DNA from 2 places in the uncultured Spongiibacter sp. genome. Region 1 is predicted to be linked to the other one. Evidence: predicted binding sites of a transcription regulator. Region 1 holds the regulator's gene; the other holds the start of a gene.

Region 1 (16,316 bases):
CTTCGCACAGACCTGTTTGGCGCGCATTTCTTAGCCCTGCGTGGGCAAGTGTTGGGCATCGACCTGGGCGACGCCAGCAGGCAAAACGCCTTGCATTGGTGGTATCAGGAAAATGGTCGCCGAGGCTCTCAGCTCAAGGGTAAATTTGCGGTTCGCGACATGGGGAAAGTGCTCAGCTCGCTCGGTTATGAGCGCTCACTAGAGACGCGCTCCGGCGGCTTTGATATCAATGTGAGCTGGCCAGGCTCACCAGACCAATGGGCGATGAGCGCGAGTCAGGGAAGAGTGAAATTCGCCTTAAAGAATGGTCGGTTTTTAAAGACCTCAGATGCGGCCAGTGGCGCATTGCGCGTGTTGGGTATTTTTAATATGACCAATATTGTGCGCCGCTTGAAATTTGATTTTCGAGATGTCTTCCGCAAAGGCGTACATTTTGACGACATGCGCGGTGAACTGGGCTTTGGTCAGCAGCGATTGGTGCTAACCCAGCCACTGGAAGTTAGCGGGCCGTCGAGCCGTTTTCAGATGAGCGGTAATATCGACCTCGTGTCGGAGGCCTTAGATATGCGACTGGTCGCCACCTTGCCTGTTGGCAGTAACCTGCCCTGGGTCGCGGCGCTGGTTGGCGGCTTGCCGGCGGCTGCGGGAGCGTATGTGGTAACCAAAGTGTTCGAAGAGCAAGTCGATAGCTTCTCCAGTGCGGTGTATGACATTCGGGGCACTGTTCAACAGCCTGAACTCTCCTTCAAAAAGATTTTTGACGTCTCACCCACTGAGTTGAAGGGGCAAGAAATGCCATCGCAGGTTGCGCCATGAGTCTTCGTGCCTCAGCGGTGCAAATGGTGTCCGGCGCAGCGGTGAGCGTCAACCTGAATGACGCGTTGGAGCATCTGGAGAAGGCCTCTCGTCAGGGAGTGCAGCTGGCGGTGCTGCCAGAAAATTTTGCCTGTTTTGACAGTGGTTCAGCGCTGGCCGAATTGGCTTGCCGGGAGCAGCACGCAGAGATACGGGGGCGGCTGGCCGAGCAGGCTAAACGTTTGGGGATGTGGATTGTCGCGGGAACGCTGCCACTGCCTGCGGCGGATGGTCGTTGTTATGCCAGCTCGCTGGTCTTCAATGACAGTGGTGAGTGTGTCGCCGATTATCGCAAGTTACATTTGTTTGATGCCGACGTTGGCGATGCACAGCAACGCTACCGGGAGTCGGAACGCTACGCTCCCGGTGAGCGACCCTGCGTTATTGATACCCCCTGGGGGCGGCTTGGCGTAGCGGTCTGTTACGACCTGCGCTTTCCCGAGTTGTTTCGCCTGATGCTCGATGACGGGATGGAATTGTTGGCGCTACCGGCGGCGTTTACGCGGCGCACGGGGCTGGCGCATTGGTTGCCACTGCTGCGGGCGCGTGCAATTGAAAATCAGGTAGCGGTTATTGCAGCAAATCAGGGCGGTATTCACAGCGCGCGCCGAGAGACATCCGGAGGTTCCTGCGTGATTGACAGCTGGGGGCGCGTACTCGCCGAACTCGGCTTTGGCGCCGGTATTGCGACAGCTGACATCGACATGGCGGCGCAGCGAGCGCTGCGTCAAGAAATGCCAGTGTCGCAACACCGGCGATTCTAGTTTTACGCCTGGCTTTCTTCTTCGTTGGCAATTTGCTGAAGTTCGCGCAGGTAGCGAAAGAGCTTGCGCGCTGCTGCGGGCGGCTTATTCGCCGTTTTTTCTTTGCCAGCTTGCATGAGTAATTGGCGAAGTCGCTGTCGATCAGCATTGGGGAAACGTTGTAGTGCGGCGTCGACGCCCTTGACGCCAGCGGCTAGCATATCGTCTCGCAAGTCCTCTAGCTCGTGAAAGCGTCGCGCCAATGCTTTTTGCCCTTGCTCCTGTTCAAGCAGGGCGGCTTCAATGCCGCTGGCATCAATGCGGCGCATCAGTTTGCCGATGTACTGCATTTGCCGGCGAAGCCCCTCGCGGCTCTTAATCCGCCGCGCCGTGGCGATGGCTTCCTCAAGGTCGGGATCGTTGATGGGAACCCGGGCCAAGTCGGCATTGCTTAAGCCCACGAGGCGACTGCCCAGTTTTTGCAGGGCTTCCATTTCGCGCTTCAGTGCGGTTTTACTCGGGCGTTCTTGATCGTCTATATCGGTCACAATAACGGTTGCTCTATCGGCTTGGCTTGAGTGGAACTCAAGCGTAAAAATACGTGGCTAATCCAAGGAAGGACATAAAGCCGACAACATCGGTAACCGTAGTTAACACTACGCCGCCAGCTAACGCGGGATCGATGTTCAGCGCCTTCATTACCAGCGGCAAAATGGCGCCGGCCAGTGATGCGGTGATCAGGTTAATTACCATGGCGGCGGCGATAATGGCGCCGATTAAGGGGTCGTTAAACCAGTAACTGGCGGCCAGCGCGACAATGAGTGCCCACAGCAGCCCGTTCATGAGTCCTACCAGAACCTCTCGATTGATCAGCCAGCGACTGTTATTGCGGCTGATATGGCCAAGGGCCATCCCGCGAATCACCACGGTTAAGGTTTGTGTGCCGGCGACACCGCCCATGCTCGCGACAATGGGCATAAGTACGGCCAGTGCGACGACTTTTTCAATGGTGCCTTCAAAAAGGTTGATAACACCGGAGGCAATAAAGGCCGTTAACAAATTGATGCCGAGCCAAATGGCGCGGCGCGGCGCGGTGGTCATTACCGATGCAAAGGTGTCTTCGTCTTCATCCAGACCGGCCATACTCATCAGTGAGTGGTCGGACTCTTCGCGGATAACATCGACGACGTCATCGATGGTGATTCGGCCAAGCAGCAATTGATTGTCGTCGACCACGGGGGCACTGACCCAGTCCCGCCGCTCGAAGAGGTTGGCAACATCGCGCGCAGGCATGGACGCCACAATGGGCTCAACTTCGGTGTCCATGATTTCACGAACGGTAACGCTGGGGTCCGAGACCAGCAGTTTCCGCAGCGACAGTGAGCCAATGAACTGGTCATTACGGTTAACGACCAGCAGGCTATCGGTCATTGCGGGAAGCTCTTCGTGCCGCCGCAGGTAACGCAGCGCGACATCCAGGGTGATGTTCGGCCTTACAGTGATGGTGTCGGTGTTCATCAGACCACCGGCACTGTCCTCGTCGTAGGACAGTATGTGCTCGACGCGCACCCGGTCTTGATGGTCCATCGACTCCAGCACTTCGCGAATCACGCGGTCCGGAAGTTGCTGGAGTATATCGGCGATATCGTCGGTTTCGAGGCCCTCGGTGATCGCGGCGACTTCCTCGGCATCCATGTGCCGCAGGAACTGACTCTGCACCTCGTCGCTCAGGTGCTGGAGAATGTCACCCTCATTTTCGGTATCGACAAGTTGCCACAGCACGCCCCGTACTTTTTGCGGTGTTGACTCAATAAGGTGGGCGGCATCGACGGGAGGCAGGCCGTTGAGCATACGCCGAATTTGCAGAAACGCGCCGGAGCCCAGAGCTTCATTCAGTAGCTCTAGGCGGCTTTCAGCTTGGGGCTTTTCTGCGGTTTGGGCCATATAGCTCTCTGCGTTGCGTTCGGCTTTCTGCTGGATAGCAGTCACACAGTGTGGCGAGAATTATCCTTTAATCTTCGCTGGGCAACAATTGCAGACGGGCGAAATCGCGCTGAAATGCGCAGTATTTGATTTATTCGCCTTCGTCAAAGCGGCGTTCGATCAAGTCGACGAGAGCGTCCAGGGCTGCTTGTTCGTCTTCCCCTTCGCAGCGAATGTGCAGTGTCATGCCTTTGCTGGCCGCGAGCATCATTACCGACATGATGCTTTTTCCGTCGACCCATTGCTGCCCCGCCGACACCTGAATGCGAGAGGCAAATGCGGTGCTGGTGGTTACGAATTTGGACGCAGCACGGGCGTGAAGGCCGAGTTTATTGATGATAGGAATTTGGATTTCTTGCATCGCCTTGTCCAGCCCAGGTTAGTGCTGAAGTTCGCGGTGGCGAACTTGCAGGCCAGGACAGGTGTCGCGAAGCGCCTTAGCCAGCTTTTCGGCCATGTATACTGAGCGATGTTGTCCACCCGTGCAACCGATCGCGATGGTGAAGTAGCTGCGACCGGCAGATTCTATCTCAGGCAGCCAGCGCAGCAGGTAAGTGAGTATGTCGCTATACATCTGTTGGACTTGCGGCTGGGCATCGAGGAAGTGCTGAACGGCCTCGTCGCGGCCGCTGAGGCTGCGCAGTGCCTCGTCCCAGTGAGGGTTGGGGAGCATGCGCAGATCGTAGACCTGGTCGGCATCAATGGGTAGGCCGCGCTTAAAGCCGAAGGACTTTAGTTGTAGTGCCATGCGGCTAGCGTCGACGCCGAGAACGCGGTCACGTATGGTGGCGCGCAATTGATGCACAGTCATGTCGCTGCTATCTATGGTCAGCGATGCCTCGGCGACAATGGGCTCCAACAGCGCAGACTCTTGCTTTATCGCGTCGCTAAGCGGCTGGGAGTCGGTGCTCAGTGGATGCCGTCGACGGGTCTCGCTAAAACGCTTAATGAGCTTGTCGTCGCTGGCATCCAAAAAAAGAATACGCAAGCTGGCCAGGCTTCGAACTTGTTTGCACAGTTCTTGGAAGCGGGCGAGCTCCGTTTGTGAGTTTCTCGCATCGATACAGACAGCAACCTGCTGATGAACTTTCAGTGTGCTTTGAGAGAGTTCGGTAACGAGTGCGGGTAGCAGTGACACCGGCAGGTTGTCGATGGCGTAGAAACCTTCGTCTTCGAGCTGGTGCAGCGCCGTGCTTTTGCCCGAACCTGAGCGGCCGCTGAGAATAATAAGCTTCACGCCTAGCTCGCTACCGCACGTTCATAAAGACTGCTGTCGCTGTCTGCGCTGCGAAGCTGCTGGCGGAAAGCGTCATCGTTGAAGGCGTTGGCCAAGCTTGCCAACACTTTAATGTGTTCGTCGTGTGCTTCGGCAGGAACGATCAACGCAAACACTAAGTCCACGGGTTGATCGTCTATCGCTTCGAAGTCGATAGGCTCGGCAAGTTTAAGCAGCATGCCGGTAATTTCGGTGCACTGCTGGCTGCGACAGTGGGGAATCGCAACCCCGTGCCCGATACCTGTGCTTCCGAGTCGCTCGCGGGCGAGCAGTTCGTTGAACAGTTCGTCGGCGTTGAATTGCGCATTATCCTCACTGACAAAAATAGAAATTTGTTCCAGTAGGCGTTTCTTGCTGCCCACAGACGTACCGCAGTGGGTACGTCCGGGGCTGAGTATTGAATCAAGGGTCATGTTTACGTTTCCGGAACATCCCCGGGCCTTTAGTGGCCCAGGTTTTTCTCCTTGTGTTTAATAAGCTGGCGATCGAGCTTGTCGGTGAGGCTGTCGATGGCCGCGTACATATCCTCTGATTCACAGGTGGCGAACAGATCGGCGCCAGCCACATGTACGGTGGCTTCAGCTTTTTGAACCAGCTTTTCTACTGACAAGGTAACGTCGGTATTGGTGATATTGTCGAAGTGCCGTTGCAGCTTGGCGAGTTTGTTGTTGACGTAATCGCGAAGTGCCGGGGTAACTTCAACATGGTGACCACTGACGGTTATTTGCATATCTTGCTCCTTCATCGCTGAGAACATCCGGCGCCTCCCGGCGCGTTGTTTGGGCCTTTTGGGGCCTTATTAGACCAGTCTTTTCCGTTCGTTAGAGGGCGGAATGACTAGTGATTCCCTGTACTTTGCAATGGTTCGCCGGGCAACTTTGATGCCTTGCTCGGCCAACAGTTGGGTGATTTTGCTGTCGCTTAGCGGTTTTTTGGGATTTTCTGCGGCAATTAATTTTTTGATTAGTGCACGAATCGCCGTGGAGGAGCATTCTCCTCCGGTATCGGTCGAGACGTGGCTGGAGAAAAAATATTTGAGTTCGTAGATGCCTCTCGGGGTATGCATATATTTTTGCGTGGTAACCCGTGAGATCGTCGATTCATGCATGCTCACTGCATCGGCGATATCGTGGAGCACTAGCGGTTTCATCGCTTCGTCGCCGTACTCCAGGAATCCGCGCTGGTACTCAACAATCTTGGTGGCGACTTTCATCAGTGTTTCGTTGCGGCTCTGCAGACTTTTAATGAACCAGCGCGCTTCCTGGAGGTTGTCGCGAATATAGTCTTTGTCGCTGCTGGTGCCGCTGTCTTTGGCTAGCGATGCGTAGTGGCTGTTAATTTGTATTTTCGGGGCGATGTCCGGGTTTAACTCAACCAGCCAGCGGCCTTCTTTTTTGCTGACGAATACGTCTGGTACCACATACTCCGTTTCGTCGTTACCCACGCAGTCACCAGGAGTGGGGTTCAGCGTTTGAATGAGTGCCAGGGTGTCGCGCAGTTGGTCTTCTTTTAGCCGGCAGCGGCGCATGATTTGGTTGTAATCACGGTTGCCGAGCTGCGGCATATGCTGCTCGACAATCTGCAGCGCTTCAGTCAGGTATGGGGTGTCTGGGGAGAGCTGTCGAAGTTGAATCAGCAAGCATTCTTGAAGGTCCTGGCCGCCAACACCTGGGGGGTCAAACTGCTGGATGAGGTGAAGGACGGCATTCACTTCTTCTATTTCGATATCGTCGTCGTCGAAGGCGTCCACCAGCTCTTCGGGGCTGACGGTGAGCCGCCCTTTTTCATCGATCGCGTCGATGATGGCATCAGCGACGATGCGATCAAGTTCTGAAAGCCGGCTGAGGTTGAGTTGCCAGCGCAGGTGGTCCTGGAGCGACTCTGAGCTGCCGTGGCGATAGTCATTGTTGTAGTCGTCGTCGGCGCTACCGGCCGTGGAGGAGCTAGGTGCGGAGCTTTGGTAGACGTCTTCCCACTGGCTGTCTACCGGCAAATCTTCGGGGATGTCGCTGCGCTCGGCCCATTCACTGTCAGCGTCGTTGCTGGGCGCCTCCTCAGCAGAGGTCGTTTTGCTGTCAGCCTCATTGGCGTTACTTTCGCTCTGGCTGTTGCTGCTCTGGGGTTCCGGGCTGTCGCTGTCTTCCTCTACTTCCAGCAGGGGGTTGGAGTCCAGTGCCGACTGAATTTCCTGTTGAAGGTCGAGGGTGGAGAGCTGTAATAAACGAATCGCCTGTTGCAGCTGGGGCGTCATGGTCAGCTGCTGACCGACTTTTAGCTGGAGCGATTGTTTCATAGGCAATGACTTCTACTACAACCATACCTGAGGGATTAAATGCCGTTATGTAGCCATAAACGACGATGCTTCAGGGTCAGTGTAGTCCCGCAGCCGCACCGCTGCAATAGGCGTTTAAAGCAATTGCTGTGCCGATTTTTTGATCAAAGGGTAAATGTGTCGCCGAGGTAGATGTCCCGCACGATTTGGTTGTTGAGCACGGCCTCGGCATTGCCCTCAGCAACGATGCGACCTTCGCCAACTATGTAGGCTTTTTCGCAGATATCGAGGGTTTCTCGCACGTTGTGGTCGGTAATTAGGACGCCGATGCCGCGCGCCTGCAGGTGGCGAATAATCTGCTGAATATCGTTCACCGATATGGGGTCTACCCCGGCAAAGGGCTCGTCGAGCAGAATAAAACTGGGCTCGGTGGCCAGTGCTCGTGCAATTTCTACTCTGCGCCGTTCCCCGCCCGAGAGCGCCATACCCGGCGATTGGCGAATATGGGCAATGTGAAATTCTTGTAGCAGTGCATCGAGCTTTTCTTTGCGTTGCTTGCGGTTCAGGTCGCTGCGGGTCTCCAATATCGCCATGATGTTGTCAGCGACGCTCAGCTTCCGAAATATGGATGCTTCCTGAGGGAGGTAGCCGACGCCGTGTTTGGCCCGACCTTGGATGGAAAGCGGTGTCAGGTCTTTGTCGTCGAGCTGAATGCGGCCGCGGTCGGCGTTGACGATGCCGACGATCATGTAAAAACAGGTTGTTTTTCCCGCCCCGTTGGGACCCAACAAGCCGACTATTTCACCGCTGTTAATACTCAGGGAGACGTCTTTGATTACCTCTCTGCCTTTGTAGGCTTTAGCGAGGTTGCTGGCTTTCAATACGGGCATGTTAGCGGGGAGTCTCCGGGGTGTCGGGGGTGGTGCTTGGAGCAGGGCTATCGGTATCACTCACGCCCTGCTGAGGCTGTAGGGTCATTTGTACCCTGCCATCGAGTTTGTGGCTGCCGCCATCGGCAATGACCATTTGCTTGCGCCCGCTGTATACAATGCGATCGCCACTGATCTTGGAGCCCTGATGTCGGATGGTGGCATCTTTTTGCAGCAGGATTTCCTCGGCATTTAGGCTGTATTCTATGAGTCGGGCACTGGCGACCACGACGCCTTCCCCGGCGCGGGGTTGTTGCTCAAAATGGGCGGGGCTGCCATGGGCAATAACCTTGGTTACTTTTCTGTCAGCCTCGACAATAATCAGCTTGTCTGCGCGAATAATCAGGCTGCCCTGCGACATATTGACGTTGCCCGTGTAAATGCCGCGATTGTTTTCATAGGTGGCTTTATCTGAGCTGAGGTTGATGGCCTGGCGGCGGTCATCGGGCAAGCCGTGCACGCTGCTGGCGAGGCAGAGCAGGGCGCTAATAGCGAAGGTGCGTAGATTATTGCGGTTCATAGTGTCCTTTTACCTTCGCGAGCAGCTCGACTTTCTCGTTAACGAGGTCGGCCGTCATGCCCTCCGACTGGGTTTCGCCATTGGGTAGTTGCAGTCGCAGTGGCTGATCCGTTGCTACCAGGCTTTGCTCCAGGTCAATGCTGAGTTGCTCTGTGTGGATTTGTGCTTCGCGAATTAAGTCTTCAACAACAACACTGCCACGCAACTGCAGTTGTTGGCCATTTTGTGACAGTGTGCCGGTAATGGCTTGCGCCGTCCACGGCCGCTGCTCGCCGATATTGCCGATGTAGAAGGGCTGATTGAGCTGGATGTTGCCCGAGGAAATCATGCGTTCGGCACTGTCGGCGCGCCAGCGGTATGCCACATTGCCGTCTTGGCGATATTTCAAGCCTTCGATGCCCTGTAGGTGGGAGTCAACATCGGGGATGGCTTCGAAGCTGTCAGTCAGGCTCAATTTCCCGCTCTCACTAAATTGCGTGAGGTAGATCACGGTGCCCGCGATAGCGGCCAGTACCGATAGGACCGATGCAGCGTTGATATTGAATGACGGCGCAGCCATTTACAGGAACTGCTCAAGTGCGTCGTTGAGCTTGCCTTGAGACATCAAAATAAGCTCGGCGATCTCTCTCACAGCGCCACTGCCCCCTGCGGCACGCGTTTGCCAGTCGGCATGGCGAGCGACGAAGTGGTGACCATTGGCGACGGTAATGCCCAGGCCCGCTGCTCGAATCGCGGCTAAGTCGGGTAAATCGTCACCCACGTAGGCGATTTGATCGTAGCTTAGCTTGAGGTCTTGGCGCAGTTCTTCGAGTGCCGTGCCTTTGTCTTCCCTGCCTTGGTAGATTAACTCGATGCTCAGTTCTCGCGCGCGTCGCAGCAGCAGTTCAGAGGTTCTGCCGGTGATTATGGCGGGGCGGATGCCGGCGTCGCGCAGCAGTTTAATACCCAGCCCGTCAAGGATGCTGAACGCTTTCATTTCCTCGCCGCTATTGCCAAAGTAGAGGCTGCCATTGGTCAGTACGCCGTCGACATCCATTGCCAGTAGGGTGACCGTTTTTGCTTTTTCGAGAATGGTTTGCATGGTGTTCCCTGTTTTAGGCGACGCCGGCTTTAAGCAGGTCGTGGGTGTGGATCACGCCTACTGGTTTTGCGTGATCGTCCAGAGCGACCAAGACGGTGATTTTATTATCTTCCATAATGCGCAGTGCTTCTGCGGCCAGTGTGCCGGGCTTGATGCTGCGGCAGTTGGCGGTCATCACGTCGTCTATTTTCGCTTGGTGAATGTCAATGCCGCGGTCGATCGCGCGCCGCAAGTCGCCGTCTGTGAAAATACCCGCCAGGCTGCCGTCTTCATTGAGTACCGTGGTCATACCCAGCGCTTTACTGCTCATTTCCAGCAGGGCATCGCTGAGCTTGGCGCCAGTATTGATGTGCGGTATGGCTTCCCCGGTGTGCATAATATTGTCGATCTTCAGCAGCAGGCGTCGACCCAGCGCGCCGCCGGGGTGAGAGAAGGCAAAATCATCGGCGGTGAAGCCGCGGGCCTCCAGTAACGCGATGGCGAGCGCATCGCCCATTACAAGTGTTACGGTCGTGCTGGATGTCGGGGCAAGATTCAGTGGGCAGGCCTCTTGTTCTACGCCGACGTCGAGATGGACATCCGCGCTGCTGGCGAGCTCCGAGTTGGGCTTTCCCGTCATGGCGATCACGGGTACGGCCAGCAGCTTAAGCAGCGGGATCAGGGTGACCAGTTCTGCAGTTGACCCCGAGTTTGACAGGGCTATCACCACGTCGCCGGCGGTAATCATCCCCATATCGCCGTGGCTGGCCTCCCCGGGGTGTACAAAAAATGCGGGGGTGCCTGTACTGGCCAGGGTCGCCGCCAGTTTGTTGCCGATGTGGCCCGATTTACCCATGCCGGTGACAACGACTCTGCCCTTGCAGTTTAGAAGAAGTTCGCAGGCGCGATTAAAGCTGTCATCGATACGCTCGCCGAGCGCGTCGACGGCGTCTCCTTCCATGCGAATAACGCGTTTAGCAGTGTCGAGATAAGAAGATGCCATCGTTGGGAGGAAACCTCGTTATTGCAATAATGCCGTTAAGCGGCGGCTAATTTTCGCTATGATAATTTCCAATGTGAAAAATTAACAGGTTTACCTCGTCGTCGTGCGGGGAGCCAATTCCGTAAACTGCTGTCTTAGCAAGGGTGTAGGGCAGGCTATTCGCGGTAATGCGGGTCGTGGCTTAACTATCGGAGATAAAAAATGTTCAAACAAATGCTTTTGGCGCTGGGTTTGGTGGTATTTGCGGGCGCCGTGTCGGCGGCTGACGCACAGCGCGGGCCTCATGAAGTGGTGGCGGGTACCACGCAGGAATTGATGAAAGTGATTGAAGAGGCGCGCGAGTACGTTGCCGAAGATCCGCAACGCTTTAACGACGAAGTGCGTCGAATTATGGATGAGGTTGTGGATTTCCAGAGCTTTGCTCGCGGGGTAATGGGCAAATACGGCAGTCGTGCGTATTACCAGAGCTTGCGCACCAAAGAGGAGCGGGAGCAATTTCGCGACAATGTGATTCGCTTTACCAAGAACTTCAAAGACGGTTTGATCAACACCTACGCAAAGGGTCTGCTTGGTTTCAATGGCAACAAAATAGAAGTACTTCCGCTGCCTGCTGATGCGGATTTGTCCGGTAGCGTCGGCGTGCGCCAGCACATCTACGGCGAGCGCGCTGAGCCCTATGAAGTTGTTTATACCCTTCGCCGTGGGCGCGACGGTAACTGGATGCTGCGCAACGTGATTATCGAGGGGCTGAATTTGGGGTTGATCTACCAAAACCAGTTCACTACCGCAGTGGCGACCTATGATGGCGACATTGATAAAGTGATCGACAACTGGACGGTTGCTCCGAGAGAGGTGATGGAGCAGGCCGCCAAGTGAAGACCTGCGGCGGTCTTCTCGCCAAGACCGCCGCAATTGCGTACAATTCGTCGCCTAATTTTTGTATTTACGGAATACCTTAGGCATGCAAGCAGAACAGATCCTGGCGCGACTCCGCGAACACTTCGCAGATGGTGTTTTTGAAGTGAGTGGGGAAGGTAATCATTACGATGTGCAAGTGATCAGCGATGCCTTTGCCGGTCTTCGCCCGGTGAAGCGTCAGCAGCTGGTATATGCCGCCGTGAACGACTGGATTAAAGACGGTTCTCTCCACGCTATTAATATTAAGGCGCTGACCCCTGCCGAAGCCTGATGGGCAAATAGGTAGTTGGCGGCGCAGGAGCTCTCATGGATAAATTGTTAATCCGCGGCGGTGGTCCGCTCAGCGGAGAGATACGCGTTTCAGGTTCAAAAAATGCGGCCCTGCCGATACTGGCGGCGACTCTGCTATCCAGTGAGCCGGTAAGAGTCAGTAACCTGCCCCATCTTCACGATATTACTACCATGATCGCCCTGCTGCGTAGCATGGGTACTGAGCTGTTGGTTGACGAGAAACTCTGCGTTGAAATCAACGGTGCCACAACGAAGCAGACCACCGCGCCCTACGAATTGGTGAAAACCATGCGGGCGTCGATCCTAGTGCTTGGTCCGCTTTTGGCCCATTTTGGGCGCGCCAGAGTGTCTTTCCCCGGCGGCTGTGCGATCGGCAGCCGTCCTGTTGATCAGCATTTGCGTGGCCTGGAGGCCATGGGCGCGCAGATCGACGTCGATGAAGGCTACATTACCGCAACCTGTCCCAACGGGCGGTTGAAGGGCGCCCATATTTTGTTTGATATGGTCACCGTCGGCGGCACCGAGAATGTTCTTATGGCGGCGTGTTTGGCCGAGGGGCGAACAGTTCTGGAAAATGCGGCGCGAGAGCCAGAGATTATTGACTTGGCGAATTGCTTAATCGCTATGGGAGCCAAGATTTCCGGCCATGGTAGTGCAACCATCACCATTGATGGTGTAGAAAAGTTAGGTGGCTGCAGTTATTCGGTGATGCCAGACCGCATAGAGGCGGGAACCTACTTAGTTGCCGCTGCAGCAACGCGCGGCAATATTAAACTGCGGGATATCGATCCCAACACGCTAGATGCTGTGTTGGTTAAGCTTGAAGAAGCCGGCGCGAAAATTGAGCATGGCGAAGACTGGATTAGCCTGGATATGGAAGGCCGACGTCCCAAGGCCGTGAGTTTCAAGACGGTGCCATACCCGGGATTCCCCACAGATATGCAAGCGCAGTTCACGGCGATGAATGCGGTAGCTGAGGGCGTTGCCAAAGTGAGCGAAACCATCTTTGAAAACCGCTTGATTCAAACCCACGAAATGAATCGTATGGGTGCGAACATTAGCGTCGATGGCAATACCGCGTTGATTACCGGAACTGAACGCCTGAAAGGTGCGCCGGTAATGGCCAGCGACTTGCGCGCGTCGGCGAGTCTGGTGATTGCTGGTTTAGTGGCTGACGGTGAGACACTCGTGGACCGCATCTACCATATTGACCGCGGCTACGAGTGTATTGAAGAAAAGTTCTTGTCGCTCGGCGCCGACATTCGCCGGGTCAGCAGTTAAAAAATATTAGTCTGGCCATTGCCGCAAGTATTGGCGGTAAAGCCTAATTCGGGAGTTGTAAGCGTGGATCAGCCAATTACCATAGCGCTAACGAAGGGGCGTATTCTCAAAGAGACGCTGCCTCTTTTGGCGGAGGCGGGTATTGAACCGCTGGAGGATATTTCCAGTAGCAGAAAGTTGATCTTCGCGACAAATCATCCCCATATTCAATTGATCGTGATTCGAGGTACGGACGTACCCACATACGTAAAGCTGGGCTCGGCTGATATCGGCATTGCCGGTAAAGATATGCTGCTCGAGTTAGGGGCTGAGGACATGTATGAGCCTCTGGATCTGAACATCGCGCGGTGCAAGCTAATGACCGCTGGGCGGGTGGGCGAGCCGCTGCCTCAAGGGCGCGTGCGCGTTGCGACAAAGTTTGTAAACGTTGCCCGCCGCCACTTTGCCGAGCGCGGTATTCAAGTGGAATTGATCAAGCTTTACGGTGCCATGGAGCTGGCGCCGCTGATGGATCTTGCCGATCTAATCGTCGATATCGTTGATACCGGTAATACCTTGCGAGCGAACGGTATGGAGCCCCTGGAACTGATCTCCCCAGTGAGTTCGCGGTTAGTGGTGAACCGGGCGGCAATGAAGCGCAAGCACGCGGTCATTCAGGGCATTATCAACGATTTGGAAAAGGCAGTTAGCGCACGAGCCGCGGAGGCCTGAAAATGAGCAAGGCAGTGATCAACAGAATGAGCCGCAGCGCGCCGGACTTTGATGCCCGGCTCGATGCTTTGCTCGCCTGGGACTCTGTGTCGGATGCGGGCGTGGTGAGTACGGTCGCCGGTGTGCTGGGCGATATACGTGAGCACGGCGACTCGGCGCTGCTGGACTACACGCGCCGTTTCGATAACGTGGAAGCGGCGTCAGTTGCCGAGCTGGAGTTCAGCCAGCAGCAGTTGCACGCGGCATTGCAGCGTATTGATGCGCAGCAGCGGCAGGCTCTGGAGCGGGCGGCGGAGCGAATTCGTTTGTACCATGAGCATCAGCGTCAGGAGTCGTGGCAATATCAAGAGGCTGATGGAACGGTGCTTGGCCAGCAAGTGCGGCCTATGGATCGCGTGGGTTTGTATGTGCCGGGTGGCAAGGCAACCTATCCTTCGTCAGTATTAATGAATGCAATTCCAGCCAAAGTGGCTGGGGTGGCTGAGTTGGTTGCCGTGTCCCCCACGCCGGGTGGTCAGGTGAATGATATGGTCTTGGCCGCTGCCGCCATTGCCGGGGTGGATCGGTTGTTTGCGATAGGTGGCGCGCAGGCGATTGCGGCACTTGCCTATGGTACCGAAACCATTCCCAAGGTGGATAAGATCGTCGGGCCTGGCAATATCTATGTCGCCACGGCAAAGCGGCAAGTTTTTGGTAGCGTGGGTTTGGACATGATCGCGGGCCCCTCCGAGATACTGGTCGTTTGTGATGGCAAAACCGATCCCAACTGGATCGCCATGGATTTGTTCTCGCAGGCCGAGCACGACGAAGACGCGCAATCATTATTGATATCGCCCAGCACGGAATATCTGGATCAAGTGGCGGCAAGCATCGACCGGCTTTTACCGACAATGGAGCGCGAGGATATGATCCGGCGTTCGCTGAGTGAGCGCGGCGCGCTGATCGCTGTGGCGGATATGTCGGAAGCTATCGAGCTGGTGAACCGCATTGCGCCGGAGCACTTAGAGCTATCCGTTGACGAGCCCGAGCAATATTTGCCGCAGATCCGTCATGCAGGAGCGATCTTTCTCGGCAGGCACACCCCGGAAGCCTTGGGGGATTACTGTGCAGGACCTAATCACGTGCTGCCGACGTCAGGCACCGCGCGTTTTTCATCGCCGCTTGGCGTGTATGACTTCCAAAAACGCTCCTCGGTGATTAACTGCTCTCCCGCCGGTGCTGCTGTGCTCGCTGAAACCGCGTCGGTGTTGGCGCGTGGTGAATCGCTGACGGCACACGCGCGAAGTGCCGAGTATCGACTCCGGGATGGGGGTGGCGATGAGTAGGTTTTGGAGCCCTCGCGTCAAAGAGCTCGAGCCATACGTGCCGGGCGAGCAGCCCAAGTTGAGCAAGTTGACGAAGCTCAATACCAACGAGAATCCCTTCCCACCGTCGCCTAAGGCTATCGAGGCAATGCAAGCGGCACTGGGCGATGATTTGCGGTTGTACCCGGACCCAAATGCGGACAGCTTGCGGGCAGCGATTGCTGATTATTATGGCGTTGAAGCCAATCAGGTGTTCGTGGGGAATGGCTCCGACGAGGTGCTGGCTCATATTTTTAATGGTCTATTCCAACACGGCCGCCCGCTGCTCTTTCCCGATATCAGCTATAGCTTTTACCCCGTGTATTGCCAGCTGTATAACATTCCTTTTGAGCGCATCCCGTTAACGGACGATTTTGCGATAGATGTCAGTGACTACACCGGCATCAATGGTGGCATTATTTTCCCTAACCCCAATGCCCCCACTGGACGCTTGCTGCCCTTGGATGAAATTCGTCGTTTGCTGGCGGTGAACAACGAAACCGTTGTGGTTGTTGATGAGGCGTATATCGACTTTGGTGGCGAGTCGGCGGTCGGCTTGGTGAATGAATATCCCAATTTGCTGGTAACGCAAACCTTCTCCAAGTCGCGCTCCTTGGCGGGCCTGCGAGTGGGTTTGGCGATTGGTTCAGCAGAGCTGATTGACGCTTTGGATAGGATAAAAAACAGCTTCAATTCCTATCCATTGGACCGTTTGGCATTAGCGGGGGCGGAAGCGGCGATTAACGATCGCGAGTACTTTGCGCAGTGCTGTGATGCGGTGATTGCCGAACGTGAGCGCTTGCGCGCTGAGCTCAGCCAGCGTGGGTTTGAGTCGCTGCCCTCTGCGGCGAATTTTTTGTTCACGCGCCACCGGACGCTGGCAGCCGCGGATATTGCCGCGGCCCTGCGAGAGGATGGGGTGATTGTGCGGCACTTCAAGCAGCCGCGTATCGATAATTATCTGCGTATTACCGTGGGCACTGCCGAGCAGCATGCTCAGTTGTTGGCGTCTTTCGACGCTCGCTTTCCCCGCTAGCCGCCCTGTTGCTCAGGGCGCATCGTAACTTTAGTGGTTACCGAGAATGGTTTGTTGCTGCGCAGCAGGCCTAGTCGAACGGTTTCGCCAGGGCG
Region 2 (16,316 bases), on a different contig from region 1:
CGACCCCAATACCCACTGTGATCGCCGCAATGGTAATGGTCATCATATCCAGCGGAATGCCGGCCAGCCCCATCCCCCCAAGCACTGCACCGGCGGCCAGCAGGTTTGGCGTCAGCGCGATCATCGCCAGACTAAAGGAGCGGAACAGCACCATAAACATTGCCAGGATGGCGACGAACACCGCTGCCAAGGTCAAAATTTGCGAGGTAAACAGGCTCTGCAACATATTGTTGTAGAGCACCAGCAAGCCCGTCAGGCGCACCTGCTCTTCCTCAAAACCCAGCTCGTCGATCAGGTGCCTGCGCACCTCCTTAAGAAAGGCATCGCGCTCCAGGCTGCGACTGGTTTCCTTCACCCGCAGGCTAATCCGCGCCTGATCCACCTCGGCAGACAAATAAGGATCGAGCAGAATGCTGCTGATCGACGTCGGCAGTGAGCGCTGAGCGAGCGCCAATTGCAGGTCGTCGACATTCCCCATAATCATCTGCATCAGCTCATAGAAGGTAGCCAGGGACAGTACTTTGCCTGTCTCGGGCAAGCTGTCCAGATAGTTGTGCACCTCTTGAATACGGCGCATGCCCGCCACCGTAAACCACTCGCTCTGGGGACTGGCAGCACTGCCGCCAAAATCGTCGCCGGCACTGAAATCGTCAAAGCCCGCATCGAAGTCACCAGCGAAATCATCGGCAAAGTCGTCGCCCTGCTCAGCGGCAAAGCTGTCGTCAGCCTCGTCGAATTCGGCGTCGCCAAACAGGGCATCGAATTCCTCGCCCGCTTGCTCGGCGGCGGCATTGTCGACCGGGGCATCATTGGCGGCAGGCGCACCGTCGGCAACCGTCGGCGCGGACGATTCACTCGGGCGATTGAGAATAATATCCAGCCCGATGGTGCCGCCCAGCTCGGCATCGATGGTTTCCATGCCCTGATAAATTTCGGTGTCTTCGTGGAAGTAGTCGATGAAGCGGTTTTCCACTTTAAGCTGTGAAATACCCCAGGCACTCACCGCCAGCAAGGCTACCGACACCACCACAATGGTGCCGCCAAAACGCTCGGTAGCAACAGCAAAATAGCGGGTAAAAGCGCCCTCGCCACCGGCGCCGTTTTTCTCTTCGCGGGCGGGCAAAAGCATCAGTACACAGGGCAGAACCAGGAAGCTGAGTATCAGCGCCGCCATCACCCCCATGGTCATCATCCAACCGAAATCAATGACCGGACGAATACCGCTGACCACCAGTGACGCAAAGGCCACCAGCGTGGTGAGGGCGGTGTAGATACAGGGCCGCGCCATCAGACGAACGGTGTCGCTCACTCGCTGCAGCTGGCTGCTTTGCGGCGACAGCGCCGAAATTTCCCGGTAGCGCACCACCAAGTGGATGGTGATGGCCAGCGTAATAATCAGCAGCAGCGCGACAAAGTTGGCGGAAATAACCGTGAGCCGCCAGTCCATAAAGGCCAGCAGCCCCAGCATGAAGGTGACCGTGGCCACGCAGTTCAGCAGCGGAATCAGCACCCAGCGCGGGCTGCCGAAAATCACTACCAGTAAGACCACAATGAACACCAATATCCCGGTACCGAACACTTTCAGATCGCTTTTTACAAAGTCGATCATATCCACGGTGATCATTGGCACACCGCCGAGGAACAATTTGGCGCCGTCGCGGTAGTTGTCGAGCACGCTTCGCGCCTGCGCAACCAGCGCTTCCTGGCGGCCGTGAATTTCGGTGACGTAGTCATCAAAGGCCTGCTCGGCCGCCTCGAGTTTTGCCTGCTCGTCCAGGGTCAGGGGGCGCTGCGCCGCGTCGGCGCGCAGCACATCGCGGGCGTCCAGCAGCTCGTAGAATTTTTGGTCGCGCTGCAGGTTCACCTGCAGCGCGGTGGTCGTACCATCGGGGCTGGTCAGCAGCGAACGATAAATAGGGCTGTTGGCAAACTCCTCGCGCGCCATGTCGACATTGGCAGTGCCGTCGCCCAGGGTGGGAATCTCACCCGCAGTGACATCACCCAGGCTCACTGGCGGGCTCTGCAACAAGGGCACATCGAGAATAGAATTAATGCTCGACACCCGCGGCAGCTTCGCCAGGTCATCGCGCAGCTTGGCGATGGTTTCCAGCTGCTGGGGCGCGAACAGGTCGCCCTCGGGTTGGTAGGTGACCAGCAAGAAGTCCTCGGTCTGGTAGCGCTTGCTGATTTCGCGGAAATACTCCAGCGACGTATCCCCTTCCAGCACCAAAGCCTCGGAGGAAGCATCGAGCTTCATCGCGGGTATATGGCTACCCAGGAATCCGGTCACCGCCATCAACAGCAGCAACACCCAGGTAGCATTGCGGAGAATCAGTGTCTGGTATGCGTTGGCAAGCCGCCCAGTCATGGTGTTTCCTTATTGTCATTATCGGGCGCAGGGTCTCTGCGTCCGGGCCGGTAACGGCCGTTATTCACCCCAGCGCGGCAGCAGCGTTTGCGCTACGTCGAGGTGGTCCAATATTCTCGCGACGACAAAATCGACGATCTCATCCACACTTGTCGGGCGCCGATAAAAGCCTGGCGACGCCGGCATAATGGTCGCGCCCATTTGGCTGAGGCTGAGCATATGCTGCAGATGAATGCTCGACAAGGGCATCTCTCGCGTCACCAAAATTAACTGACGCCGCTCTTTGAGCACAACATCGGCGGCGCGTTCAATTAAATTATTACTGGCGCCACAGGCAATGGCTGACAGGGTGCCGGTACTTGCTGGGCAGACCACCATACGGGTTGGCGCGCCGCTGCCCGAGGCCACGGCGGCCATCCAATCTTCCGGCCCGTGCACCTGCAACTGATCGGGCGGGCAACCAAAGCGCTCCACCAGATGTTTATGCAGGGCCTGGGGTTTGGCTGGCAGGGGCTCGTCGGTTTCTGTTGCCACGACTAACAGCGCCGCCTTGGAGATCATAAAGTGAACCGGGCAGCCCGCGGCCAGCAGGCATTCGAGCAGGCGCAAACCGTATTGCGCGCCCGATGCGCCGGTCATTGCCAAGGTTACCGCTTTCATAATTAGGCCCTGTTATTAAGCGCCGTCATCAGGCGCTGATGAATACCACCGAAGCCACCGTTACTCATGATGACCACGTGGTCACCGCTGCGCAGCATGGCGACAAGCTGCTGGAGACAGGCATCGAGGTCGCGACTTAACTCGGCGGGCACGGGACTGTTGGCGATCACGCCGTCAAGCGACCAGTCCAGTCCGGGTGGCTGATACCAAATAACGCGATCTGCCGAGGCCGTCGAGGCTGCTAGGCGGTCTTTGTAGATGCCCATACGCATGGTATTCGAGCGCGGTTCTATCAGGGCAATAATTCGCCCGTTTTTCTGCACACGACCGCGCAGGCCTTGCAAGGTGGTTTCAATGGCGGTGGGGTGGTGGGCAAAATCATCGTAGACCGACACGCCGTCTACGCAGCCGAGCAGCTCCATTCTGCGCTTCACGCCCTGGAACTGACTGAGCGCATCGATACTGTCAGCTGGCAGGACACCGACATGCCGCGCCGCCGCGATGGCAGCCAATGCGTTGGCCACATTGTGCTCGCCGGTGTGCTGCCAGCACACTTGCCCCTGATCCTGCCCTTGATGCAGCACGCGAAACTGCGAGTAGTCCTCACTGCATTCACCACGCTGCCACTCGGCAGTATCGCCGCTAACGCTCAGCTGCTCGCGCTCACTCCAGCAACCCATTGCCAGGGTTTCTTCAATAGCGGGCACGCTCGCCGGGGTGATAATGCGGCCGCTGCCGGGTACGGTGCGCACCACGTGGTGAAACTGACGCTGAATGGCGTGCAGGTCATCAAAAATATCGGCGTGATCGAATTCCAGGTTGTTAATGATCAAGGTGCGCGGACGGTAGTGAATAAACTTGGAGCGCTTATCAAAGAAAGCGCTGTCGTACTCATCGGCTTCGATCACAAAGAAGTCCGACTTGCCGATACGCGCAGACAGTCCGAAGTCGGCGGGCACACCGCCGATCAAAAAGCCCGGCTCATAGCCGCAACTCTCTAATATCCACGCCAACATACTGCTGGTGGTGGTTTTGCCGTGTGTGCCGGAACAAGCCAGCACCCAGCGCCCCTGCAACACATGTTCGCTCAGCCACTGCGGCCCCGAGGTATAGGGCAAACCTCTTTCTAAAACATATTCCACGGCCGGGTTGCCCCGCGACATGGCATTGCCCACCACCACAAGGTCCGGCGCGGGGTCGAGGTGCGCCGGGTCGTAGCCTTCCATCAGCGCAATACCCTGGGCTTCGAGCTGGGTGCTCATCGGCGGATACACATTGGCATCAGAGCCGGTAACGCGGTGCCCCTGCTCGCGCGCAAGAATGGCCAACCCGCCCATAAAGGTTCCGCAGATACCAAGGATATGAATATGCATTGCTCGTGCTTCGGCCGTCGAATTTAGCTGGGCATGGTATCACTGCACCCGAGTAAGCTCTACGGCTGGCTTGCGCCTACCATTAATACGCTCAAGCAATAAAAAAACCGGCCAGAGGCCGGCTATGACATTGCGCAAAAGCGAGCGCAACAGGGTTAAAACGCCGCGCCCAACCAAAACCATAACTTATCGGTATCGACTGCCAGCTCATCGGCTGAGTAGGCGGCGTACTTCACTCCCACCGAATAGTGTTTGGCAAATTTTCGGCTGTACACCGCGTTAACTTCACTGCCGTAGGCATCGGCACCCGCGGCGTCATCGTCGGCGCGGTAGTCGTGATAAATCAGCGCCCACTTCCCACCGGCAAGACTGCCGCCCAGCGAGGCGTAACGGTCAACTAAACCGCCGGCCGGTGTTTTGAGAAAAATATCGGCCCAGCCGTTGAATTTATGTAGCGTCGCTAGGGGCGTGGCAAAGCCGTAGCTGCCGTCGTCACTGCCCAGCACCTCGTAGCCAACTTTCGCGGTTAAACCCGCGGCGGCGACCCCGGCTTCAAGCAGCATATACTCCGCATCGGCATCGAGCAGCGGCGTGTCGGCCCGCTGGCGAGCGAACTCAGCGTGGTATAGCAGCTTTGCCTCAGCCAGGGGCTTCGCCCCCTTCACGCTCACACCACTGGTATCGAGACGGTCTTCGCCCGCCTCATTCAGTTCCAACAAATAGGAATAGGCCGTCACCGCGCCCACCGCACTGTTGAAACGCAGGTTTAACAGGTGATCTTTAGCCTGTTTATCCGCCTGTTCGGCAAAGATGCCATTGCGCTGCCCCAGGTAGGCGTAGCTCAGCGACAATGCATCGTTGGCTTGATAGTTGAGTGAGATGCCATCAAAGGTCTGGCGATCCTGACGCCAACCCACGTGCCCGACAAATCGATGGCCATCGTAGGTGATAACCTGTCGTCCTAATTTGGCCGTTAGCCCACCGTGCTGGTAGCGCAGAAAGGCCTGATCCAGCTCGGTTGTTTCCGGGTCGGCAATCACCGAGTGCTGCCCGGCTTTATACCCGGCTGGCGGCGCACTGAACTCGCCCTCTCCCGCGACGATGCGGCTATCCTCAAACTCCAGTTGCGCGGAAAAACCCTGATAGGCGGCGGTCTGATATCCCAGCCGGCTACGCAGGGTAAGGGCACTGGCATCATCCAGGGCATTGTCCTGGCTCACCGCTTCATAACGCAGCCTAAAGTCACCGTACACCTTGCCGTTTGCCAACGCGTCGGCAAGGGAATCGGCAAATGAGGTGGCTGGCAAGGTTGCCGCCACGGCTCCTAGCAGTACGGCGTTTGCAATAACTCTCATGCAGTTCTCTCCTACACTATTTTTTATCGGCCGACACAAGGCCGGCAGCACCACGACCATCAGGCCGAATTGAGAACGCCGTTTATCTCTAACACCTATTATTGTGGGCATTCGGTTTGGGCGACATCGCCCATCGCAGGAAGATTTAGCAAGCGGTATGCCAGCCGCGAAGAGATCAAAACAATTAATTTATTTTTATAATTTTCAATGCGTTAGCGAAAAATAACTCGCTCAAAAAACCTCGAAAGCCAGCGCCGCCCCAAAACACGACGACGCGTCTTTAGCGGTGCCTCATTACAAGACGACCGCGCCCTAAAATATTGCCTGTAAACGTGTGCAAACGACTGGTTTGGCGCACCACAATACTGCATGCCGCCACGCTGCCCAGCAAAAGCCCTTCGCTATCGGCTCAAGCTCCATAGCAGCGCCACGAGCAAGACGGCGCTGACCCCCTGCCAAAACCGCAGGGGGTTGCGGTGAACCAAGGGCTGAAATTCCCTGACCTGATAGCTGGGGTTGGGGTGATGAAGATCGTGCATAAACTCTGCGATGTCGTGATACCGCAGGTCGGGGTTAATACTCAACGCACGCTTTAGCGCGCGATCCATCCAATACGGAATATGCGGGTTGTAATCACTGGCAGAGACGTACTGCAGGCGCGAGTAATCACCGGCGCTGCGGCACTGCTCCAACTTGCCCTCATAGGGCAGGGTTCCACTGAGCATTTCAAAGGCCACGACGGCCAGGGAGAACTGGTCAGCCCGCGCACTCGGCGGTTTGCGCAATACGTGCTCCGGCGCTGAATACTGCGCGGTACCCAGAATATGATCACGCTCTAACGGCACCGCGATCTCAGCTAAGCCAGCCACATGACAGCTGCCAAAGTCGATAATGCGCACCCTGCCGTCACCGTCCATCATTACATTGTCGGGCTTAATGTCTTGGTGGAGGGTATCGCGCCGATGCATAGCCTGCAGGCCCTTGGCCAACTGACTAAGCACCGCCACCGCCTCACTCACGGCCGATCGGTCGCGCGCGGCCATCCACTGCGCCAGCGACTGACCGGGAATATATTCAGCAAGGTAGTACAAACAGCTTGGACGCTGGGGCGGTTCAACCACCGACACAACAGCCGGATGCTCCAGTCGCTTGGCGATCCAGCTCTCCAGCACAAAGCGCTCGATGTAGGCCGGGTCATCCAAGTACAGCAATGACGGTGTTTTCATCACTAACTGGCGCTGGTTGCGAGTATCCACAACCCGATACAACTGGCTGCGCGGGCTGGCGTGAAGCTCTTCTTCAATACGCAAACCGTCGACCACGGCACCCGGCGGCAGCGGCGGCGGGAATGGCAAGGCACTCAGCTGCTGATAAACATCGTCGGCATCGGCCAGCGGCAGCGCCTCTACACGCAGCAGCTGACAACTGAGGTTATCCTTGCTGCCCGCGGCCAATGCATCGTCGATCAACTGCTCGCAGGTGGGCTCCAGCGCACCGGACGCCTCGGCAAGGCGCTGGCGAATCTGCTCGTCAGGCAGCACGTCGTGAATACCGTCGGTAGAAAGTAAAAACAGGTCCCCACAGCAGATATCGACTGAGCGATAGTCGACATCGAGATTGACGTCCAGCCCCATTGCCCGGGTCAAATACGCGTGCTCCGGAGAGATTCGCCGAGCGTGGTCGCGCGTTAGCTGCTCCAGCGCGCCGTCGCGAAGCCGGTATATGCGGCTATCCCCCACATGGAACAAGTGGGCGAGCTGGGACTTAAATACCGCCACACTCAGGGTGGACACATAGCCCTTTTCCGCCTGCGCATAGCCCTGACCCTGGGCGAACAGCCAGCGATTCAATGCATTCAATACCTGTTGCGCGGAGCGCTTCACTGACCATGACTCGGGCGTTGAAAAGTAGTCATTCAGAAAGCCGGTAATGCAACTTTCCGCCGCCTCTTTGCCCGCCTCGGCCGCCGACACACCATCGGCAATAGCCGCGACGGCGCCCTTGATCGTCAGCAGTGAACCCTCGGGCACTCGCGCGCCGAGACTGTCCTCATTAAACGGCTTAAGCCCAGCGCTACTGCGCTGGGCTATGCTCAATTTCAGTCCACCATCCAGGTGCAAAACACCACTCCTTTTCGAGTTGAGGTTGCAGACTAGCTCACTTCAATCAGCGCCACACTGCCATCGTCGTTGTATTCGGCAATGTGTCCCTGTGGCTCTTCCATAAATTGCACCGCAACAAACACAAAGGCAGCGCAAGCGGCGATCACCATAAAGAAGCTGGAAGCATCGACAAAGCTGAGGACGGTCAGGAAGATAACTGCACCCACATTACCGTAAGCGCCGGTCATACCCGCAATCTGCCCGGTCATACTGCGCTTGACCAACGGCACGATGGCAAACACCGCACCTTCGCCAGCCTGTACGAAGAAGGAGCAACACATGGTCGCCAATACCGCCAGCAGCAGCGGCCACGTTGACGTGATCTGACTGAGCAGCATATAGCCCACCGCCAAACCGCAGATCAAAATGCTCAGCGAGCGACGACGGCCAAACCGGTCAGACAGGTAGCCGCCACTGGGACGAGCAAGCAGGTTCATGAATGCAAAGCCGGAGGCCAACATGCCCGCTTTTACGGCGGTCAGTTCAAAGGTCTCCATAAAGAACAGCGGCAACATCGATACCACCGCGAGCTCAGAGCCAAAGGTAACCAGGTAGGCAACATTCAGAATAGCCACTTGCTTGAAGGGGTATTTCTGCATGGCGGGGATTTCTACATTGTTCAATACATCGTGGTTAACGCGCAGAATCTGGCTCACTTGCACGATGAACAACACCACCAGCACACCGTAAAGCGACATTGCGGCAACGCCATTTAACATACCCAGATTCGACGGCGACAGCTTCCAGGTCAGTACTGCCAGCGCCAAGTACATGGGGATGCACATGGCAATGTAAAACACCAAGTCGCGCTTGCTGGTTACCACCAAGCCGCCACTTTTCTTTGGCTTGAAGTAGGTAGACCCCTTGGGCGTGTTGCGCGCACGTGAGTAAAAGAACACGCCGTAGATCATTGCCATCACACCCGTGCTGGCAATGGCGTAGCGCCAACCATCGTCGCCACCGAACATCAGCGCCAGGGTTGGCAGGGTCATCGCGGCTGCCGCCGAACCAAAGTTACCCCAGCCACCGTAAACGCCCTCGGCCAAGCCGACCTGGCGCGCGGGAAACCACTCACCAACAAGGCGAATACCAATCACAAAGCCCGCGCCAATAAAACCCATTAAAAAACGCAGCAGCGCGATGGTTTCATAGCTGTCGGCAAACGCAAACGCGATACACATGGCGCCGCCACTAACGAGGAGTGCCGAGTAGATAATGCGCGGACCGTAGCGATCCACCAGCATACCAACCACCACCCGGGCGGGAATCGTCAGCGCCACATTGAGAATCATCAGGGCTTTCACTTGCTGCCCGGTAAGATCGAAGGCCTCTTTAATAGAGGCCAGCATCGGTGCGTGGCTAAACCACACGACAAAAGTCAGGAAGAAGGCAAACCAGCTCAGATGCAGCAAGCGGATTTTATCCTGCTTGAGATCGAGCAAATTTAATGTAGAGGACGACATAGTAGCTCCATTCAGCCAACGAGGAATTTGCTTGCTGCTGAGCAAACGCCGTGCCAAACATCAACACCAGCCCACTAAGCAATTGATATTGTTAGCAATAAATATGACTTAGCGACAACTTAACGCGACCAGGCAAGTGCCAGCCACCACCGCCAAACGCCTGCGGCCTGAATTTTCGCCCCCCGATGAAGCAGCGCGCCCCAGAAACAATCAGCCGCGCCACACCACAAAGCACCAAAATGCGCCCCAAGTTCGACCACAAAAATATAAAAACCTTACAAATCAAACACATAATGAACACAAAACTCACTGGCACGTCTTTTGCTTAATGCCTGTTACACGCCCCAGGGCACATTAATAATGCAGCACTCCCCGGTGCTGCCAATGGTAGAAAGAAGCAAAGGACGTCACTATGAGCCATAAACAGCGCTTGCTTGTTGTGGGCAACGGCCCCGTTGGTCATCAATTCCTAGAGTCAATCGTCGAAAGTGGCTGCGCGACCGATTACCAGATCACCGTAATCGGCGAAGAGCCCCGCCCCGCCTACGACCGCGTACACCTGACGGCCTGGTTTGAAACACGACAAGCCGACGCACTAAACATGGTTGCCGATGGCTTCTACGCGACAAACAATATCGACGTTAGATGCGGTGAAAAAGTTGTCGCCATTGATCGCGATGCAAAAACCGCAACAACGGATTCAGGGCGCCACTACGACTATGACCAGCTGGTGCTGGCAACCGGCTCCTACCCCTTTGTTCCCCCTGTTCCCGGCCACGAGCGCGAAAACTGCTTCGTTTACCGCACCATCGAAGACCTTGAAGCGATCACCGCGGCGGCAAAAAATGCCTCTGTAGGCGCCGTGGTGGGCGGCGGCCTACTCGGCCTGGAGGCCGCTAAAGCCATTAAAGATCTGGGCCTGAAAACCCATGTCATTGAATTCGCGCCACGCTTGATGGCGGTGCAAGTCGACGACGGCGGCGGCGCACTGCTGCGACGCAAGATCGAAGATCTCGGCGTTGAAGTGCACACCCAGAAAAACACGCAAAACATCGGCGACGGCGAGCACTGCGTGCACAAGCTGTCCTTCGCTGACGGCGCAGAACTGGAAACCGACATTCTGGTTTTCTCTGCAGGTATTCGCCCGCAAGATGCGCTGGCTCGCCAGTGTGAACTGAAGATCGGCGAACGCGGCGGCATCGCCATAAACAATTACTGCCAGACCTCTGACCCCGCCATCTATGCCATTGGCGAATGTGCGCTGTGGAACCAACGCATCTTTGGCCTGATTGCACCGGGCAATGAAATGGCCCGCGTCGCCGCTGCGCATATCCTTGGCAACGGTGACGACAAGCAGTTCACCGGCGCAGACATGAGCACCAAGCTCAAGCTAATGGGCGTCGACGTTGCCTCGATTGGAGACGCCCACGGCAACACCCCCGGTGCCAAGTCCTATACCTTTATCGATGAACAAGCCGAGATCTATAAAAAGATAGTGGTTAGCGAAAGCGGCAAGCACTTGCTCGGCGCGGTATTGGTGGGCGATGCCGACGACTACGGCAATTTGCTGCAATTTGCGCTCAATGGCATCGAGCTTCCCGAACACCCGGAAGCGATGATTCTCCCCAATATTGACGGCAGTGCGAGCGTTGGCCTCGGGGTGGATGCCCTCCCCGACAGCGCGCAAATTTGCAGCTGTAACAACGTCAGCAAGGGCGATATCTGCGCGGCGGTGCAGGGCGGCGCAATGACCGTTGGCGATATAAAAAACTGCACCAAGGCCGCCAGCACCTGCGGCGGCTGTACCGCCCTGGTAGGCCAGGTGGTCAACGCCGAGCTCACCAAACTTGGTGTTGAAGTGAATACCGATCTCTGTGAACACTTCCCCTACACTCGCCAGGAGCTGTTCCACTTAATCCGCGTAGGCGGTATTAAATCCTTTGACGAGTTATTGGAGAAGTACGGTTCCGGTAAAGGCTGCGCCATCTGTAAACCGACGGCAGCATCCATCTTCGCCTCCTGCTGGAACGAGTACATTCTGGAAAATCAGCACGCCGGCCTGCAAGACACCAATGACCGCTTCCTGGCGAATATGCAGAACAACGGCACCTTCTCTGTTGTGCCGCGCATGGCAGGCGGTGAGGTCACTCCGGACGGCTTGATCACGGTGGGTAGCATCGCCAAAAAATACAAGCTGTACACCAAAATCACCGGCGGCCAGCGGGTGGATTTATTCGGCGCCACCCTCGACCAACTTCCGGCGATATGGAAGGAACTGATCGATGCCGGTTTTGAAAGTGGCCACGCCTACGGCAAGTCGCTGCGCACGGTGAAGTCCTGCGTGGGCTCCAGCTGGTGTCGCTACGGCGTGCAAGACAGCGTTGGCCAGGCCATCGACCTGGAGAACCGCTACAAAGGCCTGCGTTCACCCCACAAGATAAAAATGGCCGTGTCTGGCTGTACCCGCGAGTGCGCCGAAGCGCAGAGTAAGGACGTTGGCGTGATCGCCACGGAAAAAGGCTGGAACCTCTACGTGTGCGGCAACGGTGGCATGAAACCCCGCCACGCCGACCTCTTTGCCTCCGACATCGATACCGAAACCCTGGTGAAATACGTCGACCGCCTGTTGATGTTCTACGTGCGCACCGCCGACCGCCTGCAACGCACCTCGGTGTGGATGGAAAACCTTGAGGGCGGTCTGGACTATCTGCGTCAGGTCATCATCGACGACTCACTGGGTATCTGCGACGAACTGGAGCGCGATATGCAAAGCGTGGTCGACAGCTACCAATGCGAGTGGAAGACCACCATCGAAGACGAGCAAAAACTCAAACAATTCCGATCCTTCGTGAATGCCGATGACGGCGACAAAGACATTGTTTTCGTGGAAGAGCGCGGTCAAATCAGGCCCGCCAACGAAGAAGAAAAACAACTCAACAACAACTTAATTGCTGTTGCCTGAAGGTCTCACTGACAGGAGCCACACAGAGCAACGTAGCGAGAAACCTCGCACAAGTATGGAGATTAGCTATGAGCTGGACCACCGTCTGCACACTCGACGACATTTTACCCAATGCTGGCGCCGCCGCCTTAGTCGGCGACACGCAGCTTGCTGTCTTTCGCGTCGATGACCGCATCTTCGCACTGGACAACCACTGCCCCTTCAGTCGCGCCAATGTGCTGGCGCGGGGAATTGTCGGTAGCGTCGGCGACACCCTAGTGGTTGCCTCACCACTGTACAAACAGCATTTCAGTCTGGAGGCGGGACACTGCCTTGAAGACGACAGTATCTCTGTGCGTCGCTTCCCCGCGCGCAACGAGAACGGCCTGGTGCAGGTCCAACTATAAAACGCACCTTCCAAGGATTAGTCTCCCCCTTGCCGGCTGCAACTCCCCGTGCAGTCGGCCCTTTCACCACTCCCTTTCCCCGCCGCAATTCGCTTACGCGCCCTGGCAACCGTTAGCCCGTGGCCTCAAAGTCAGGCCGAAGCGGGCGAAAAGCCGGCCAGCAAGGCTGGTGAATCAAATTAGTGTTAACCCGCCCTAGCGGGTATAATCAGCGCGATTTTTTCACCTTGCACACAGCTGATAACGGAAACGACTCATGAGCTATAACTCGATCCCAGCCGGCAAAGAACTGCCGCACGATATTTTCGTCGCCATCGAAATCCCTGCAAACAGCAGCCCTATCAAGTACGAGATTGAAAAAGAGTACGATGCGCTGATGGTTGACCGTTTCATGGCCACCCCAATGTTCTATCCAGCCAACTACGGCTACATCCCCAACACCCTGTCTGAAGACGGTGACCCACTGGACGTACTGGTTGTTACGCCTTACCCCGTTGTTCCCGGCTCAGTGATTCGTGCCCGTCCCATCGGCATTCTGAACATGAGCGACGAAGCGGGCAAAGACGCCAAACTGCTGGCCGTTCCCCACGACAAACTGAGCGTGCTCTACAAAGACGTAAAAGAGCCCTCTGACCTGCCCGAGCTGCTTATCCAGCAGATCGAGCACTTCTTCGAGAACTACAAAGACCTCGAAAAAGGCAAGTGGGTGAAGGTTGACGGTTGGGCAGGCAGCAAAGAAGCCCTGGCCGAAGTTGAAAAAGCCGCTGCTGCTTACAAAGGCTAAGTAGCGCCGCCTAAAAAAAAGCCCGGTCTCTGAAAAGAGCCCGGGCTTTTTTGTGCCCGGCTTATCGCCATTCTTAACAAACCTACTGCCAAGCCTTGACCCTGTAGTAATCTACAAGCTCTATTCTGATCTCAGTAGCAACGGAATCAGGGGAATCACCATGGCTCAACTAAGGATTGGAGAACTCGCGAAAAAGCTCGACTGTACAGTGGAAACGCTGCGCTTTTACGAGCGCGAGGGCTTACTGGCCGCCACCGGGCGCAGCGCCAATGGCTATCGTTTTTACAACACCGCCTCTATTAAGCAGCTAGAGTTTATCCTGCGCGCCAAGAGCATGGGCTTCAGCCTCGACGATATTCGCGAATTACTGGCCATTCGCGTCGACCCGGAAGCCAAGTCCTGTGGCGAAGTGAAGGGCATTGCCCAAGAGAAGCTCGCCCAGGTTGAACGAAAACTGAGTGAGCTGAAAAGCATCCGCGACGCCCTGAGCCGGGTGGTCGAGGCCTGCTGCGGTGGCGATGTTCCCGCCAATCACTGCAGTATCCTGCAAGCGCTCGATGACGAACTCAGTGCCCAGCAGGAGCAGCACGCATGAATTTCCTCAACAACCTCTACCTACTCAGTTTGGACGCCGCTCCCCTACTCGTTATGGGTCTGGTGCTTGCCGGCTTGATGAAAGCCTGGATTCCCAATGCCCTGCTGGAACGGCAGCTGGGCAAACCCGGTATTGGCTCGGTGATCAAAGCGGCGCTATTTGGCGCCCCCATGCCCCTGTGCTCGTGCGGCGTTCTGCCGGTGGCGATGGGACTGCGACGCGCCGGCGCGTCGAAGGGCGCAACAGTATCGTTTTTGATTTCCACACCCGAGACCGGTGTCGACTCCATTGCCCTGAGCTACGGCCTACTGGGGCCGGTGATGACCATCGCGCGGCCCATCGTGGCCATCGTCAATGCCATTGCCGCGGGCTTGTTAACGGGCTGGAACGATAGCAAACCCGTAATACAAGAAGAGACAACAACGCCTTGTTGCTCAAAGCGCTCTGCCGCGCCGACGAAAACCACCTGGAGAGAGGGCCTTCACTACACCTTCGGGCGACTGCTAGAGGACATGCTGCCCTGGCTGTTGGTGGGCATGCTGTTTGCGGCAGCGGTGCAGACCTTTGTGCCAGCGGCCTGGCTGGCCGAATGGGGCCGCGGCCCCCTTGCTATGGTCGTAATGGTGTTGGTAGGTATTCCCATGTATATCTGTGCCAGCGCGTCCACGCCCATCGCCGCAGGACTGCTAATGGCGGGCGTATCACCTGGCGCGGTACTGGTCTTTATGCTCGCGGGCCCGGCCAGCAATATCGCGGCGGTGGGAATGGTGCACAAGGAACTGGGACGCCGCGCACTCGTTGCCTATCTGGGTACGGTAAGCACCATTAGTATCGCTGCGGGTCTGTTGCTAGACCAATTGGTGAGTCTGTTTAACTGGGAGATTAGCGGCGGGCAGGCACACCAGCACAGCATGCTGCCCGAGTGGTTGGCAGTGGCCGCGCTGGTCGTGCTGGCAGTAGCGGCCATTAAACCGCTGCGCCAACAGACCTTTGGCCGCTTGCTTAACGCTTAAGACGCCACCTTGGGCTTGGCGCTTAACAGGCGCTGATAAAGTTTAGAGTTTTTGTGAATCGTTTTATGTTTCGCATAGGCTTCCACCGCGCGATGCCAAGCCTCATCACTGCCGTGAGCATTGAGTGAAAAACTCGTGCACACGGTCTTTTTCTCGACCTTTGACGCCACACCCACCTGAAAGATCGGCGTCAAATTGCCACTCTTCTCGGTCTTCAACAGATAGCTGATACCGCGCACGCTGCCATCGGGCTTGAAGCAGCGCTCTTCCTTGGTTTCCTCCAGAAAGCGCTTTTGCTGCGCTTCTAATTCTTGATCGCGTTCCATCGCTTGCTTCTCTATGGCCTTTTGCGCCCGTCCCTCTAGGCGCTTACCGTCTTTCTTCAGGGAGAAATACTCCTGATAGAGCTCACCCGCCACTGTCCGGCGGACCCGGTAGCCATAAAAAGCTTTGTTATCCAGCAACTTAACGCTCACACGCACCCCTTATCTATGCTTCTTTTTTGTTTTCTTATGTCATTGTCACTACCGCCGCAGCAGCAATGTCACTATTGGCAGACATTGTAATCTAAACATTCTGACGAAATTATCAAGCTGCTGCGACAAAAACCGTGACACAGACGCACAAAAATCGCGCCTGAGGCTCAGGCTCAGGCTCAAAGGAGCATGGGCGCTAGCTGTCGCCGTTAATGTTCTGATCCATATTCAGGGCGGGGATTTCTCGCGACAGGCGCCCGACCGGCTTCGCGGGTACGCCCGCCACGGTGGTATGGGCGGCAACAGGGTTGAGCACCACACTACCCGCGGCGATCTTTGCGCCTTCACCAACGGTGATATTGCCCAGCACCTTGGCACCGGCGGCGATCAACACACCGTCTTCAATGTGTGGGTGCCGTGGGCCGCGACCACTGCCGCAGCCGCCGAGGGTCACGGAGTGCAGCATGGAAACATTATTGCCCACCACCGCGGTTTCACCAATCACGACGCCGGTGGCGTGATCGACCATAATACCGCGGCCAATGCGCGCGGCCGGGTGAATATCAACATCGAACACGGTGGCGATGCGATTTTGCAAAAACAGCGATAAGGACTCGCGCCCCTGCTGCCACAGCCAATGGGCGATACGGTGGGCCTGAATCGCCTGAAAGCCTTTAAAGTACAGAAAGGGCATACCGTAGTGGTCACAGGCGGGGTCG

Evidence for each region. Region 1 encodes sigma-54, which starts transcription at its own class of promoters, with help from an activator protein. Its sites were predicted from a motif close to TGGCACANNNNTTGCNNT; they were not measured.
Region 2: ABNS66_RS05535 (NarK family nitrate/nitrite MFS transporter) is a predicted target of sigma-54. The motif match lies at 9,420-9,437, and genes of this name have one in related genera.

Annotation. Positions count from the first base shown of each region.
Region 1 is NZ_CAXGPO010000025.1:10,499-26,814, reverse strand. It holds gene ABNS66_RS11410 (YhdP family protein) at 1-816, shown strand, start outside; gene ABNS66_RS11405 (carbon-nitrogen hydrolase family protein) at 813-1,619, shown strand; gene yjgA (ribosome biogenesis factor YjgA) at 1,622-2,146, opposite strand; gene mgtE (magnesium transporter) at 2,184-3,542, opposite strand; gene ABNS66_RS11390 (HPr family phosphocarrier protein) at 3,673-3,942, opposite strand; gene rapZ (RNase adapter RapZ) at 3,961-4,818, opposite strand; gene ptsN (PTS IIA-like nitrogen regulatory protein PtsN) at 4,821-5,270, opposite strand; gene raiA (ribosome-associated translation inhibitor RaiA) at 5,300-5,587, opposite strand; gene ABNS66_RS11370 (RNA polymerase factor sigma-54) at 5,657-7,150, opposite strand; gene lptB (LPS export ABC transporter ATP-binding protein) at 7,294-8,019, opposite strand; gene lptA (lipopolysaccharide transport periplasmic protein LptA) at 8,021-8,578, opposite strand; gene lptC (LPS export ABC transporter periplasmic protein LptC) at 8,565-9,137, opposite strand; gene ABNS66_RS11350 (HAD hydrolase family protein) at 9,138-9,659, opposite strand; gene ABNS66_RS11345 (KpsF/GutQ family sugar-phosphate isomerase) at 9,673-10,641, opposite strand; gene ABNS66_RS11340 (ABC transporter substrate-binding protein) at 10,843-11,517, shown strand; gene ABNS66_RS11335 (BolA/IbaG family iron-sulfur metabolism protein) at 11,603-11,830, shown strand; gene murA (UDP-N-acetylglucosamine 1-carboxyvinyltransferase) at 11,866-13,131, shown strand; gene hisG (ATP phosphoribosyltransferase) at 13,195-13,842, shown strand; gene hisD (histidinol dehydrogenase) at 13,845-15,167, shown strand; gene hisC (histidinol-phosphate transaminase) at 15,160-16,221, shown strand; gene ABNS66_RS11310 (trypsin-like peptidase domain-containing protein) at 16,218-16,316, opposite strand, start outside.
Region 2 is NZ_CAXGPO010000007.1:70,273-86,588, reverse strand. It holds gene ABNS66_RS05560 (MMPL family transporter) at 1-2,368, opposite strand, end outside; gene ABNS66_RS05555 (flavin prenyltransferase UbiX) at 2,429-3,028, opposite strand; gene mpl (UDP-N-acetylmuramate:L-alanyl-gamma-D-glutamyl-meso-diaminopimelate ligase) at 3,031-4,401, opposite strand; gene ABNS66_RS05545 (alginate export family protein) at 4,557-5,756, opposite strand; gene ABNS66_RS05540 (bifunctional protein-serine/threonine kinase/phosphatase) at 6,158-7,852, opposite strand; gene ABNS66_RS05535 (NarK family nitrate/nitrite MFS transporter) at 7,909-9,381, opposite strand; gene nirB (nitrite reductase large subunit NirB) at 9,794-12,343, shown strand; gene nirD (nitrite reductase small subunit NirD) at 12,412-12,729, shown strand; gene ppa (inorganic diphosphatase) at 12,986-13,513, shown strand; gene zntR (Zn(2+)-responsive transcriptional regulator) at 13,674-14,108, shown strand; gene ABNS66_RS05510 (permease) at 14,105-15,121, shown strand; gene ABNS66_RS05505 (hypothetical protein) at 15,118-15,597, opposite strand; gene cysE (serine O-acetyltransferase) at 15,794-16,316, opposite strand, start outside.